DNA from 3 places in the Flavobacterium sp. DW-iso2 genome. Region 3 is predicted to be linked to each of the others. Evidence: riboswitches for the same ligand, from Rfam matches in the RefSeq annotation. Region 3 holds a riboswitch; each other region holds the start of a gene.
The links. Region 3 has a riboswitch for S-adenosylmethionine ahead of AC4PRO_RS13620 (Na+/H+ antiporter NhaC family protein). Riboswitches for the same ligand answer to the same signal wherever they lie in the genome.

Region 1 (4,740 bases), on a different contig from region 3:
GTTGGGAAAAGAAAAGGATGTCATGCGTATTCTCAAGATGAAATCAACCAGTTAATTGTAGATAACGCACTTACTTATGGTAATGTAGTACGATTAAAAGGTGGTGATCCTTTTATCTTTGGAAGAGGAAGTGAAGAAATAGAATTCGTAGAAAGCTTTGGAATTCCTACATTTGTAATTCCTGGTATCTCATCGTCTATTGCGGTTCCAGCTTCTCAAGGAATTTCTTTGACAAAAAGAGGCGTTTCAGAGAGCTTTTGGGTGATTACTGGAACTACTTCAGCACGAAAATTATCTACAGATGTAGCTTTAGCGGCCCAATCGACGGCAACAGTCGTCATTTTGATGGGGATGAGCAAGCTGGATCAGATTGTGGCGTTATTCCAAAACGAATCCAAAGGAGCAATGCCCGTTGCGATTATTCAAAACGGAACTACGCCAGAAGAGAAAGTGGGAATTGGAACTATCGATACAATCCAGAAAGTTGTAGCGGAGAATAAATTAAGTTCGCCTGCCATAATTGTAATTGGAGAAGTGGTTGGTGATAGTAAGAAAAGAGCAGGTTTTTATAAAGAATTAAAATCAAACCACAATACAGTATTGGTATATGGAAAGGAATGAATTATATCCTATATTTTTAAAAATGCATCAAGTCAAAGTACTTATTGTAGGAGGAGGAAATGTGGGCTTAGAAAAACTTTCGTTTTTGCTAAAATCTAGTCCTAATGCTAATGTTGAGGTTGTTGCTCCAAAATTTTTACCTGAATTAATTGAGTTAGTCAATAAGCATGATTCGGTAAAACTGACCATGAAGAAATTCAAGAAAAAGATGCTCAAGAAAAGGCATATGGTTATTGCTTGTACGGATGATCTTGAAGTGAATAAAAGAATTTATGATTTATGTAGGGAAAGATATTTAATTTGCAATATCGCTGATACGCCAGAATTATGCGATTATTATTTGGGAGGAATCGTAACCAAAGGAAATGTCAAAATTGCGATTTCAACAAATGGAAAATCACCTACAACAGCCAAAAGATTGCGCGAGTTTTTTGAAGAAATAATACCAGAAGATATCAACCAAATGGTTTTGAACCTGAATGAATACCGCAAAACCCTAAAAGGGAATTTTGAAGAGAAAGTTCAAAAAATGAATGAGGTTACCGCAGCGTTAAAAAATAAATAGAGATAAAAATAAGCGAATGATAAATATCATTTGATGAAGTAAAATTCAATCGTTAATTTGCATTAAATTAGTTTAGCATAATAGAAAGTACATGAAGAATATAGAAATGATTAAAACAGATATCCTTATTATAGGAGCCGGTCCTACTGGTTTATTTGCCGTTTTTGAAGCAGGATTATTAAAATTAAAATGTCACATATTAGACGCGTTACCACAAGTGGGTGGCCAACTTTCAGAACTATATCCTAAAAAACCGATCTACGACATCCCTGGGTTTCCAGAGGTTTTAGCGGGGGATTTAGTAGATAATCTAATGGAACAAATAAAGCAATTTGAGCCAGGTTTTACACTAGGAGAACGTGCTGAAACAATAGACAAACAAGAAGACGGAAGTTTCATTGTTACCTCTAATAAAGGGACGCAAATTCATGCTTCGGTTGTGGCGATAGCGGGAGGCTTGGGAAGTTTTGAGCCAAGAAAACCACTTATCGACGGAATCAATTTTTATGAAGATAAAGGCGTGAAGTATTTTATCAAAAACCCAGAAAAATTTAGAGATAAAAGAGTCGTTATTTCTGGTGGAGGAGACTCCGCTTTAGACTGGAGTATCTTCCTTTCGAATATTGCTTCCGAAGTAACTTTAATTCACAGAAGAAATGAATTTAGAGGAGCATTGGATTCTGTAGAAAAAGTGCAGGAATTAAAAGATGCTGGAAAAATCAGGTTGATTACACCTGCTGAAGTAGTAGGGCTTAATGGTGCAGAGCATATTGAATCCGTTGTACTTGATGAAAATGGCGCAAGAAGAACCATTCCTACAGATTACTTTATTCCTCTTTTCGGATTGACACCAAAATTAGGGCCAATAGGAAACTGGGGACTAGAAATTGAGAAAAACGCCATCAAAGTAGACAACGCATTGGATTACCAGACGAATATTCCAGGGATTTTCGCCATTGGTGATGTAAATACGTACCCAGGGAAATTAAAATTAATTCTTTGTGGTTTTCATGAGGCGACATTAATGTGTCAGGCTGCCTATCAAATTATCAATCCAGGTAAGAAATATGTGCTAAAATACACAACAGTTTCAGGAGTTGATGGTTTTGACGGGACTCGTAAAGAAGCTCCAAAAGCAGTGGTTAAAGCCATTGTATAACAATTCGCATAAAAACCAATAAAAAAATATGGCGTTAATACTTGCAAGTGTTAGCGCTATATCTTTTCTTTGCAGTGTTCCTATATTTATTGATCGTTATCACGAAAGGCGGAGGGAAAGACCCAATGAAACCTTAGCAACCCTTTATCTTATAAAGAAGGTGCTACATTCTACTTTATGCTGAACTTACTTCAGTATCTAAGATAGATAACACAAGAATACTTCCATAGTATTTCTCAAACCTTTTCTTGACAACTTTTATATTATTTTTTTTAGAGCGAATGATTGGTGCTTTTTGCCATCATCCTTCCTGCTGTACGCTATATCTTTTATTCTGAACCCCAGAATAAAAGGATGCCGCTTCCATCAGGGCTAAAGAATTTATATAGTGAACTTTTGTAATTAGTAATCAAAAGTAAAAATCCCAATTCCGATTGTGATTTTCAAGAAATAAAAAGTTATGTCCAATATTCACGAAGCCATTAAAAAAAACATTCTCATCCTCGATGGAGCTATGGGAACCATGTTGCAACGCTATAATTTCTCCGAAGAAGATTTTAGAGGAGAACGTTTCAAAGATTTTCCACATTCTCTAAAAGGAAACAACGATTTGTTGTCTATAACCCAGCCACAAGCGATTCGCGCCGTTCACGCAGCCTATTTTGAAGCGGGAGCAGATATTGTAGAAACCAATACCTTCTCAGGCACCACAATAGGTATGGCCGATTACCATTTAGAAGATTTGGTGTATGAACTCAATTATGAATCTGCCAAAATAGCCCGTGAAGTAGCCGATGAATTTACAGCCAAAAATCCAGATCAACCTCGTTTTGTAGCGGGTTCAATAGGTCCAACAAACCGGACTGCAAGCATGTCACCAGACGTAAACGATCCAGGATACAGAGCCGTAACCTTTGATGATTTGCGTATTGCTTACAAGCAACAAGTGGAAGCGCTGATAGACGGAGGAAGTGATATCTTATTGGTCGAAACTATTTTCGATACTTTAAATGCTAAAGCGGCACTTTTTGCCATCGAAGAAGTCAAAGACGAACGCAATATCGATATTCCAATCATGGTTTCAGGAACGATTACTGATGCTTCAGGAAGAACACTTTCAGGACAAACAGTAGAAGCATTTTTAGTTTCGGTTTCGCATATTCCGTTATTGAGTGTAGGATTTAATTGCGCCCTTGGTGCCGATTTATTGAAACCATATCTACAAACCTTGTCGCAAAATACGTCGTTCAATGTATCAGCGCATCCTAATGCAGGATTGCCCAATGCCTTTGGAGAATACGACGAAACACCCGCAGAAATGCAAGCACAAATAAAAACATATCTCGACGATAATTTAGTAAATATCATTGGTGGTTGTTGCGGAACAACACCAGAACACATCAGGCTAATTGCAGATATTGCAAAGGATTATAAACCGAGAGTTTCTACGGCAGTGATGTAAGACGGAGTAGAACTATACTATTTTGTCATTCTGACGAAGGAAGAATCTCTACAAGTTGCTCACATAACAAAGATTCTTCGTCCCTCAGAATGACAAAGAAGAGAGAATAACAATAAGTAAAAATGGTGAGGTTAAGGCAAGTTAACTTTGTTCTACCTACGAAGTAATCTGATTTAGTGGTTTCGCTAGCGCAAGCGTCTCGCTTGTGCCCGTAAAGAGATTAAAAGTATAGATTTTAGTTTTGTCATTCCGAGAAACGAAAGAATCAGGTAGCGAGAGTGACTGATGTAATTCTTCGTTAAAGTGAATGAGGTAAATGTTATCCTGTTGATGGATAAGCTGGATGAGATTGCTACGTTCCTCGCAATGACAAAAATGAATGGGAATGACATAGAATGCACAAATCCGCGTGAGGGAACGAATAGCCCGACCCTTTTTGGGTCACGCCCAAAATAATAAGATAATAAAGCTGAACCTCCTTGGTTTTTAAACCTTGAAGGATTAAATATAAAAAAAATGGCAGAAAAAGAAACTAGAAGAAACCTTGTATTGGCGGGATTAGAGCCTTTGATCATTACGCCAGATAGCGTGTTTGTGAATATTGGGGAACGCACAAATGTTACGGGTTCTAGAAAATTCCTTCGGTTAATTAAGGAAGAAAAATACGAAGAAGCACTGAGTATTGCCAAGGAGCAAGTGGAAGGTGGCGCCCAAATCATCGATATTAATATGGATGAAGGGATGCTGGACGGTGAATATGCCATGACAAAATTCCTGAATCTAATCGCTGCCGAGCCTGATATTTCGCGTGTGCCCATTATGATTGATAGCTCAAAATGGGATATCATTGAAGCGGGATTGAAAGTCGTACAAGGAAAAAGTGTAGTGAATTCGATTTCGCTAAAAGAAGGCGAAGAAGCTTTTATTCATCAT
Region 2 (4,740 bases), on a different contig from region 3:
GGGTAACCCAAAGTTAGATGTATTAGATATTGAAGCTATTTCCGCTGAAGCAAAAGCGTTAAAGGTGCCTTTGATTGTTGATAACACTGTGGCTTCTCCTTATTTGCTAAATCCGATTGCGCACGGAGCAAATATTGTTATTCATTCTTTGACCAAATATATTTCAGGTAACGGAACTTCTTTAGGGGGCGTTATTGTTGATGCGGGAACTTTTGACTGGAGTAGTGGTCGTTTTCCTGAATTCACGACACCTAATGCTGGTTATCATGGTTTGGTTTATCACGAAGCTTTAGGAAACGCCGCTTTTATTGCCAGAGTTAGAATCGAAGGATTACGTGATTATGGTGCTGCTTTGAGTCCGTTTAATGCGTTCCAAATTATTCAAGGTTTAGAAACATTAGCCGTTCGTGTAAAAAGACATAGCGAAAACGGATTAGCACTAGCACAATGGCTAGAAAGTCAAGACCAAGTAGAGTGGGTAAATTATCCAGGTTTACAATCGAGTAAATATCATGACTTAGCAAAACGGTATTTACCAAAAGGACAAAATGGATTAGTAACCTTTGGTTTAAAAGGTGGTTTTGAAGCAGCTAAAAAAGTAGCAGACGACACAAAACTATTTTCGTTACTAGCAAATATTGGAGATACAAAATCTTTAATTATTCATCCGGCAAGTACAACGCATCAGCAATTATCTGACGAACAACAATTAGCTTCGGGTGTTTCTAAAGATTTGATACGACTTTCTGTAGGTTTAGAAGACATTGAAGATTTAAAAGCCGATTTAAAAGCTGTTTTTGATTCATTTTAATTGCCCCATTTTTAAAATTTATGTTAATTATTTATGTGATTTTGGGTGTGATTATTGTCAAATGTTAATATTGACCATTTTTTTAATTGCATCGATGAAATTAGCGTTAATTCATTGTGAATAATTTGGAAATTAGAAGATTAAACGTGATATTTGTTGAATAAAAATACTAAAGATGAATTTTACTATTTATAAACAATTTGTAGTCGTATCGAAGAAATTCGGGAGCTTGCAATTGCCTTAAATTATATAAAAATATAATATAGCAAGAGCCTCCTAAGATAATTGGGAGGCTTTTATTTTTAAACAAATTTCAGCTTTCATAATAAAAAAATAAATGAAGATATTTTCAAATAAGAAGATTCAGATCCTTGTCGCAACGTTTTGCGTGGAAGTCTGTTGATACTAAAAGTATAAGTTTTTATGACTTAAATCCTTTTGGTATTTTTTCCAAGAGGATTTTTTTTATACTAATATCTAGATCAAAGAATAATAATAGAAAACAAACAACTTAAATACATATATCATGAGTGCAGCAAACAAACTTTCAAGGGCATGGGGACTTCTTAGAAACATGAGGGGTAATAAAAACAGCAACAATATAATTGCAATTGATGAACTAGTTAATCCAAGATTAGGTATGAACATATCAAACGGGAAAAATGCTAAAGATATCGTTAATTCATTGCAACTTTTGATGTATTCAAAGGAAAATGATACACTTTTTATTTAATTGAAAGTTATAAGACATAGCTTTTTACACGCGAGTAATTTCTGAATTGTTTGATTCAGCGAGGTCTTGCGTTTTTTTGTTAAATATATTTTTCGCTAATAATGACAATGGTAAAAGTTTGGTTGTTATAAAAATATGTAGTTAATTTGCAGTAATAAGTTCACACACGTATTGAAATGTTATAAAGAAAGGACGAGGGATTAGACCCGATGAAGCCTTAGCAACCCTTCGAGAAATCGGAGAAGGTGCTGCATTCTACCACTCCTAAAAGTGGAAAGATAACAACAAGAATTTCTCTAGTATTTACCTAGTTTTTTCTTTCTAATATTTCCAAATACAAATCAAAATCAATAAAAGATTTGAAATTGGAAAATAAAATATCCCATATTACCATCCAAAATTTCACCACACACAATGGTGCTTTTTATGCTACCCTAAACTTAAGTTTTCAGGTTTTTGGAGCTCCTTTGCATACTGCTCCCATTATTTTAATAAATCACGCCTTGACGGGAAATTCACAAGTAATTGGGGAATCTGGATGGTGGAATGATATCGTGGGAGTAGATAAAACCATAGATACTAGAAAATATACTATTGTCTCTTTTGATGTGCCTGGTAACGGTTTTAATTCGGCTACTATCGAAAATTACAGAGATTTTATCGCAAGAGATATTGCTAGAATTTTCATCGAAGGGCTTCGCGTTTTAAAGATTGATAATTTATTCGCTCTCATCGGAGGTTCTGTTGGTGGTGGAATTGCTTGGGAAATTTTGGCCTTAGAGCCTAAACTAGCGCAAAACTTTATTCCCATCGCCACAGATTGGAAAGCGACTGACTGGTTGATTGCTAATTGCTATTTGCAAGAGAAAATCCTTAATAATTCTAAAAAACCTATTGAAGATGCGCGTATTCACGCAATGTTATGTTACCGCACGCCAGAATCTTTTAAAGAGAAATTCAATAGAGACATTAATGTGCAACTAGAAACCTTTCAAGTGGAAAGTTGGTTGAATTACCACGGCGAAAAACTAGAAAAAAGGTTTCAACTGTCGGCATATAAAATGATGAACCAACTTTTAAAAACGATTGATATTACTCGCAATCACGAGTCATTAGAATCAATTATATCTAAAGTGGACGCGAACATATATATTGTAGGAATCAATTCGGATTTATTTTTTACAGCGAAGGAGAATCGAGAAACTTACAACGAGATTAAAAAATTTAAAAATAATGTATTCTACAGTGAGATTGACTCACAACACGGGCACGATGCCTTTTTGATAGAATATGAACAATTAGACAATTTATTAGAAGTTGTTTTCAAAAATAAAAAGCAGATGAAAATAGTAAAATTTGGCGGTAAATCTTTGGCAAACGGCGATGGTATCGATAGAGTTTTGGATATTATTGAGGGTAAAATAAAACAAGAAGAGAAAATTGCAGTAGTAGTTTCGGCAAGAGGAAAAGCAACAGATGAGCTGGACGATATTCTTACTATTGCAGCCAAAAACGGGAATTACAAACCGCTTTTAGAAAGTTTCAAAACCTATCAAAAAGATGGTTTTGATAAAGTTGATTTTTCAACTGAATTTGATAAATTAGATAAGCTTTTTGAAGGCGTTAGCTTGATTGGCGATTATAGCGTGAAGATTCAAGATCAAGTTTTAGCACATGGCGAAGTGCTTTCGGCTAAATTATTGGTGTTTTTATTGAATGAACGAGGTATTCCTGCAAAACTAGCAGACACCAGAGAATTAATTATAACCGATTCTAATTTTGGCGATGCACAACCATTAGACGCTGTTTCGAAAAAGAATTTCATCCAAATTTTTAAAGAAAACAAGGATGTTGTTTTGGTGATTACTGGTTTTATTGGTTCGAATGCAAAACACGAAACCACTACTTTAGGTAGAAACGGAAGTAATTATACGGCATCATTAGTTGCCAGTTATATCAATGCCGAAGAATTGCAAAACTTCACTCATGTTGACGGAATTTACACTGCCAATCCTGAATTAGTTTTAGATGCAAAAAAGATTGAATCTTTGTCTTATAACGAAGCAAATGAAATTGCTAATTTTGGAGCGAATATTTTGCACGCCAAAACCATCATTCCGCTGTTAGAAAAAAATATCCCTCTTCGAATTCTGAATACGTTCAATCATAAAAATAATGGAACTTTAATCACGTCAAATTCTAATGCGAGCGGAATTAAAACATTATCTGTTTTAGAAAATGTTTCTTTGGTGAATTTAGAAGGAAGAGGTTTACTTGGAAAAACGGGAGTTGATGCTCGTATTTTTAGAGTAATGGGAGATAATGATATTAGTGTGAGTATCATTTCGCAAGGTTCTTCTGAACGAGGAATTGGACTAGTGGTTGCTGCTGATAAAGCAACAAAAGCAATGATTGAATTAGAGAAAGAATTTGAAAACGATTTTTATTCTAAGGATGTCAATAAGATTACAGTGGTAGACAATGTATCTGTGATTTCAATAATAGGTCAGGATTTGAGCACGTTTCACAAGCCTTATACGGCATTGATAAAAAACAAAATTGTCCCTATTCTTTTCAATAATACAGTAACGGGTAAAAACGTGAGTTTAGTGGTTAAAAAATCAGAACTAAACAAAGCGTTGAATGTTATTCATGGAGAGATTTTTGGCGTAGCCAAGAAAATAAACATTGCCATTTTCGGACATGGATTAGTGGGAGGTACTTTGATTAATCAAATATTAGAGTCAGCTGGAGCTATCGAAAAACGAAAAGATATTAAACTCAACGTTTTTGCTATTGCCAATTCTAAAAAAGTATTGCTTAATAAAAAAGGAATTAACGCTAACTGGAAAAAAGAGTTACATACTGATGGAGTTGCATATACTTTAAATGATATTATCGCTTATGCAAATGAACATCATTTAGAGAATTTGATTGCCATTGATAATACGGCAAGTGCAAGTTTTGTAGAAAATTATATTCCGCTGGTTGATAGTAGTTTTGATTTAATTTCATCCAATAAAGTGGCTAATACATTGAGTTATGGTTTTTATAAAGAACTAAGAGGTGTTTTAGAAAAAAATCAGAAGAATTATCTGTACGAAACTAATGTAGGAGCAGGATTACCATTGATTGATACTATTAAATTATTGCATCTTTCAGGTGAAAATATTACCAAAATAAAAGGGGTGTTCTC
Region 3 (4,740 bases):
GCTTCAGCCAAGATCGGACAAGGAACTTTAATTCAACCGAATGTTTTTATAGGTAATCATGTTGTGATAGGAGAGAATTGTTTGATTCATGCTAATGTTGCCATTTATGATAATACCGTAATTGGAAATAATGTAATCATCCATGCAGGAACAGTTCTTGGCGCCGACGCCTTTTATTACAAAAAACGAGAAGACGGATTTGACCAATTGCTTTCGGGCGGTAGGGTTGTAATAAAGGACCATGTGGGTATTGGAGCGCTTTGTACAATAGACAAAGGAGTTACAGGAGATACCATCATTGGTGAAGGAACAAAAATTGACAATCAGGTTCATGTAGGTCATGATACTGTAATTGGAAAAAAGTGTTTAATTGCCTCCCAAACTGGGATAGCAGGTTGTGTTATTATTGAAGATGAAGTTACTATTTGGGGACAAGTAGGAACTACTAGTGGAATCACAATAGGCACGAAAGCAGTGATTCTAGGCCAGACAGGAGTAACGAAATCTGTTGAAGGCGGGAAATCCTATTTTGGAACACCAATAGAAGAGTCTAGAGAAAAATTAAAACAACTGGCTAATATTAAAAAAATACCAGAAATTTTAAATAAATTAAAATAATATGACAGCAAAAGAACTCGTTCAAGATTTTTACAAATCAGATGCTCTGCTTGACAGCGCTACTATGAAAGAATATTTGCACTCTGAAGCTTTGGTCGATTGGAATAGTAGTAAGGGTCTTGTGCAATTAGACTACGATGCTTTACTAAATATTTCTGAAGAATTAGGCAAAGCCTACGTTCGCTCAAAGATCAGGATCAGTCACATCATTGCCGAAAATGATCTAATTAGTGTACGCTATTCTCATTTTGTAAAAACAATTGAAAACCCTAGAGAGGAGATGTTATTGGCACATTTTATAGTAATTTGGGAAATAAAAGATAATAAATTATATAGAGGTTATCAAATGAGTCAATTATCATAATATATTTTGATAAGAAATGGCCTCAAAATAATTTCAAAACCTTACTTTTGCAAGACAATTTTTAAAAATCACATAAAATATATATCATGAGTGTTTTAGTTAATAAAGATTCCAAAATAATTGTTCAAGGATTTACAGGAAGTGAAGGAACTTTCCATGCTTCTCAAATGATTGAGTACGGAACAAACGTTGTAGGTGGTGTAACTCCAGGAAAAGGTGGCACAACTCATTTAGATCGTCCCGTTTTTAATACTGTAAAAGATGCGGTTGAACAAGCAGGTGCTGATACTACAATCATTTTTGTACCACCCGCTTTTGCTGCTGATGCAATTATGGAAGCTGCTGATGCAGGAATAAAAGTGATTATCGCCATTACAGAAGGAATTCCTGTAGCTGATATGATCAAAGCAAATGCTTATGTTAAAGAAAGAAACGCAAGGTTAATAGGACCTAACTGTCCAGGAGTAATTACTCCAGGTGAAGCTAAAGTTGGTATTATGCCAGGTTTTGTTTTCAAAAAAGGAACTGTAGGTATCGTTTCTAAATCAGGAACATTAACGTATGAAGCAGCTGACCAAGTTGTAAAACAAGGATTAGGAATCACTACTGCAATTGGTATTGGAGGAGATCCTATCATTGGAACAACTACAAAAGAAGCAGTTGAGTTGTTGATGAATGACCCAGAAACAGAATGTATCGTTATGATAGGTGAAATAGGTGGACAACTAGAAGCAGATGCTGCTCACTGGATAAAAGCTGATGGTAACCGTAAACCAGTAGTAGGATTTATTGCAGGAGTTACCGCTCCAGCAGGTCGTACAATGGGGCATGCAGGTGCTATTGTAGGTGGAACTGATGATACAGCAGAAGCTAAAAAACAAATCATGAGAGAATGTGGAATTCACGTAGTGGATTCTCCAGCTGAAATTGGTAAAAAGGTAAAAGAAGTTTTAGGATAGTTCGCTATTTTAAACTAAAATAGAATAAGCCTCACATTTGTGGGGCTTTTTTATTATAAAATAGAATTAAAGAAATATCTTTGCACTTTATTAAAAGAGGTCATTCCTTGTCCTTTAATTTAATAAAAAAAACATATGGTTGTAGTAATCCTCACTTATTGTGGGGTGTTTTTTTGTGAAAGCCAAATAAAATAAATAATAAAATATGTATAAGGAATTAAAAAAATTTAAAGTTAGCGACAAATTTTCATTTGCTGCAGATGACAGTTTAGAACAAGTTTGTAATGCTTCAGAAGGTAGCGGCGTGTTTTTAGTGTATGCAGTAGCAGAAGAAAAAGAGTTGATCATGGTAGGTTCTACTGGAACGGTACAAAATGATGGAACTTTGAAAATAAAAAATGGTGGTTTAAAAGAAAAGATTGTTGAAGGACATCAATTCGCAAAAACAGGAAGAAAATATTCTTGGCCAGCACAAATGAAAAAAGAAGATATCAGTTTGTTAGAAATAGTTTGGTACGAAACATTCAATGATGAGACTAAAGGAATTCCAACTGCTGTAGAAGGACAAGTTTTACAAAATTTCTTAGATGAAAATGGTAGATTACCAAGATGGAATGTCGCTTTCTAGGACATTTCAATCCATATATTTATAAATGAGCTTTACTTCGGTAAGGCTTTTTTTATGCTAAAAAATAAAATATCTATCGTTTTTACTAAAAGATGTAGTACTTTTGCAGCCGTTATCACGAATCTCATTATGAGATAGCAACCTGCAAAACGAGCAAGGTGCTAAAACGATAAGCCAAATCCTTTGGAAAAAATGTTGTTTCATTCCCATTTTTTAGCTTTTGTTTTTCGTCATATTTAATTCATTTTTAAATTAATTTTATGACTATTTTTTCAAAAAAAACAGGAAATCCGTACGCTTTGATTCCGCTTTTTGTTTTTATTTTTACTTTTTTGGGTGCCGGAATTGTATTGCATGATTTTTATGCATTCCCATCTCCAGTTGCTGTTATGGTGGGTATTATAGCCGCCTTTTTATTATTCAAGTCTTCCACAGAGGAAAAAGTAGCAACCTTAATCGCAGGTTGTGGAGAAAGTAAAATCATGACCATGTGTTTGATTTATCTGCTTGCAGGTGCATTTGCAGTGGTAAGTAAAGCAATGGGGGGAGTTGATGCTGTTGTTAATTTAGGAATCAGTACTATTGACGTGGCTTACTTCCCGTTAGGGATCTTTTTGATTGCAGGTTTTTTATCAACTGCGACTGGAACTTCTGTGGGGGCAATTGTTGCCTTAGGACCTATAGCAGTGACATTAGCAGATAAAAGCGGAGCCTCTTTGCCACTTATTTCTGGAGCCTTATTGGGTGGGTCTATGTATGGGGACAACCTTTCGATGATTTCAGACACTACTATTGCAGCAACGCAATCCTTGGGTTGCGAATTAAAAGACAAGTTCAAAATCAATTTGTTCATTGCATTTCCTGCCGCAGTGATTACTATTATTTTATTCTTTTACCTCGGTTTAAATTCAGATATTGTTACTGTTGCGCTTCCAAAAGCTAGTTTTGAATGGATTCCTATCGTACCTTATATATTAGTAATTATTTTAGCTTTGATTGGCGTAAATGTTTTTTCTACCTTAATTATCGGTACGCTTATAGCGGGAGTCATTGGTTATATTGGCGGTTCTTTTACCTTTATGGAGTTTATCCAAAAGATATATGAAGGTTTTACCGGTATGACTGACATCTTTTTATTATCGATGCTTACAGGTGGTTTAGCGGCTATGGTAGAAAAAGCGGGCGGAATTAATTATTTACTGTACCAAATTAAAAGACGCATTAAAAGTAAAAAATCAGCGCAAGCAGGAATAGGAGCATTAGTTGGTTTTGCTAATTTGGCTATAGCCAATAATACGGTGTCTATTGTAATTACGGGTCCTATTGCAAAGGAGATTAATGACGAATATGATTTGAATCCTAAAAAGACAGCTGCTATTTTAGATATCTTTTCTTGTATTGTACAAGGAATTTTACCTTACGGAGCGCAGGTTTTGTTGATATTGAGTTTTGCTAATGGTAAATTGGACTTTTTTGATCTAATTAGTAATGCCTGGTATCATTTGTTTTTATTAGGCTTTACTTTATTGGCCATTTATAGTTCACATTGGGATAAATGGGTGAATAAATATTTTAAAATTTAAAGTTTTGTTTTACTAGTCGTTTATTAGAATTGAAATTTTTTTTAAGAAAGGAATTATTATATATTTGACAAGTCGTTTTTAGCCCTGATAGCAACGAAAATCCTTTTATGTTTTTTCTTAAAAACATAAAAGATTGCAGTGGATAGCAGGAATAGCTTCAAATAAATATTAAACTAATTTTAGAACATGAAATTACTAGAAGGAAAAGTAGCCATTATAACAGGCGCAAGTCGCGGAATAGGAAAAGGAATTGCAGAAGTTTTTGCAAAACACGGAGCAAATGTTGCGTTTACGTACAGTTCATCTGTTGAATCCGCTTTAGCACTAGAAAATGAATTGAATGCACTTGGTATTAAAGCCAAAGGTTACCAATCTAATGCTGCCGATTTTAATGAAGCACAAACTATGGTTGATGCTGTATTAGCTGATTTTGGAACTGTTGATATTTTGATCAATAATGCTGGAATTACTAAGGACAACCTTTTGATGCGTATGTCTGAAGAAGATTTTGATAAAGTTATTGATGTTAATTTGAAATCTGTTTTCAATATGACTAAAGCTGTTCAAAGAACTTTCTTGAAGAAACGC

Region 1: another riboswitch for S-adenosylmethionine. It lies ahead of AC4PRO_RS13360 (homocysteine S-methyltransferase family protein); the one in region 3 lies ahead of AC4PRO_RS13620 (Na+/H+ antiporter NhaC family protein).
Region 2: another riboswitch for S-adenosylmethionine. It lies ahead of thrA (bifunctional aspartate kinase/homoserine dehydrogenase I); the one in region 3 lies ahead of AC4PRO_RS13620 (Na+/H+ antiporter NhaC family protein).

Annotation. Positions count from the first base shown of each region.
Region 1 covers NZ_JBZXDY010000020.1:53,935-58,674, forward strand. Annotated here, with positions in the region: gene cobA (uroporphyrinogen-III C-methyltransferase) at 1-621, shown strand, start outside; gene AC4PRO_RS13350 (precorrin-2 dehydrogenase/sirohydrochlorin ferrochelatase family protein) at 608-1,186, shown strand; gene AC4PRO_RS13355 (NAD(P)/FAD-dependent oxidoreductase) at 1,293-2,345, shown strand; SAM riboswitch class I at 2,439-2,559, shown strand; gene AC4PRO_RS13360 (homocysteine S-methyltransferase family protein) at 2,806-3,807, shown strand; gene metH (methionine synthase) at 4,324-4,740, shown strand, end outside.
Region 2 covers NZ_JBZXDY010000020.1:38,833-43,572, forward strand. Annotated here, with positions in the region: gene AC4PRO_RS13285 (O-acetylhomoserine aminocarboxypropyltransferase/cysteine synthase family protein) at 1-811, shown strand, start outside; gene AC4PRO_RS13290 (hypothetical protein) at 1,338-1,544, shown strand; SAM riboswitch class I at 1,721-1,829, shown strand; gene thrA (bifunctional aspartate kinase/homoserine dehydrogenase I) at 1,910-4,740, shown strand, end outside.
Region 3 covers NZ_JBZXDY010000021.1:47,579-52,318, reverse strand. Annotated here, with positions in the region: gene AC4PRO_RS13640 (UDP-3-O-(3-hydroxymyristoyl)glucosamine N-acyltransferase) at 1-618, shown strand, start outside; gene AC4PRO_RS13635 (nuclear transport factor 2 family protein) at 620-982, shown strand; gene sucD (succinate--CoA ligase subunit alpha) at 1,069-1,941, shown strand; gene AC4PRO_RS13625 (hypothetical protein) at 2,147-2,569, shown strand; SAM-I-IV-variant riboswitch at 2,677-2,772, shown strand; gene AC4PRO_RS13620 (Na+/H+ antiporter NhaC family protein) at 2,830-4,152, shown strand; gene fabG (3-oxoacyl-[acyl-carrier-protein] reductase) at 4,339-4,740, shown strand, end outside.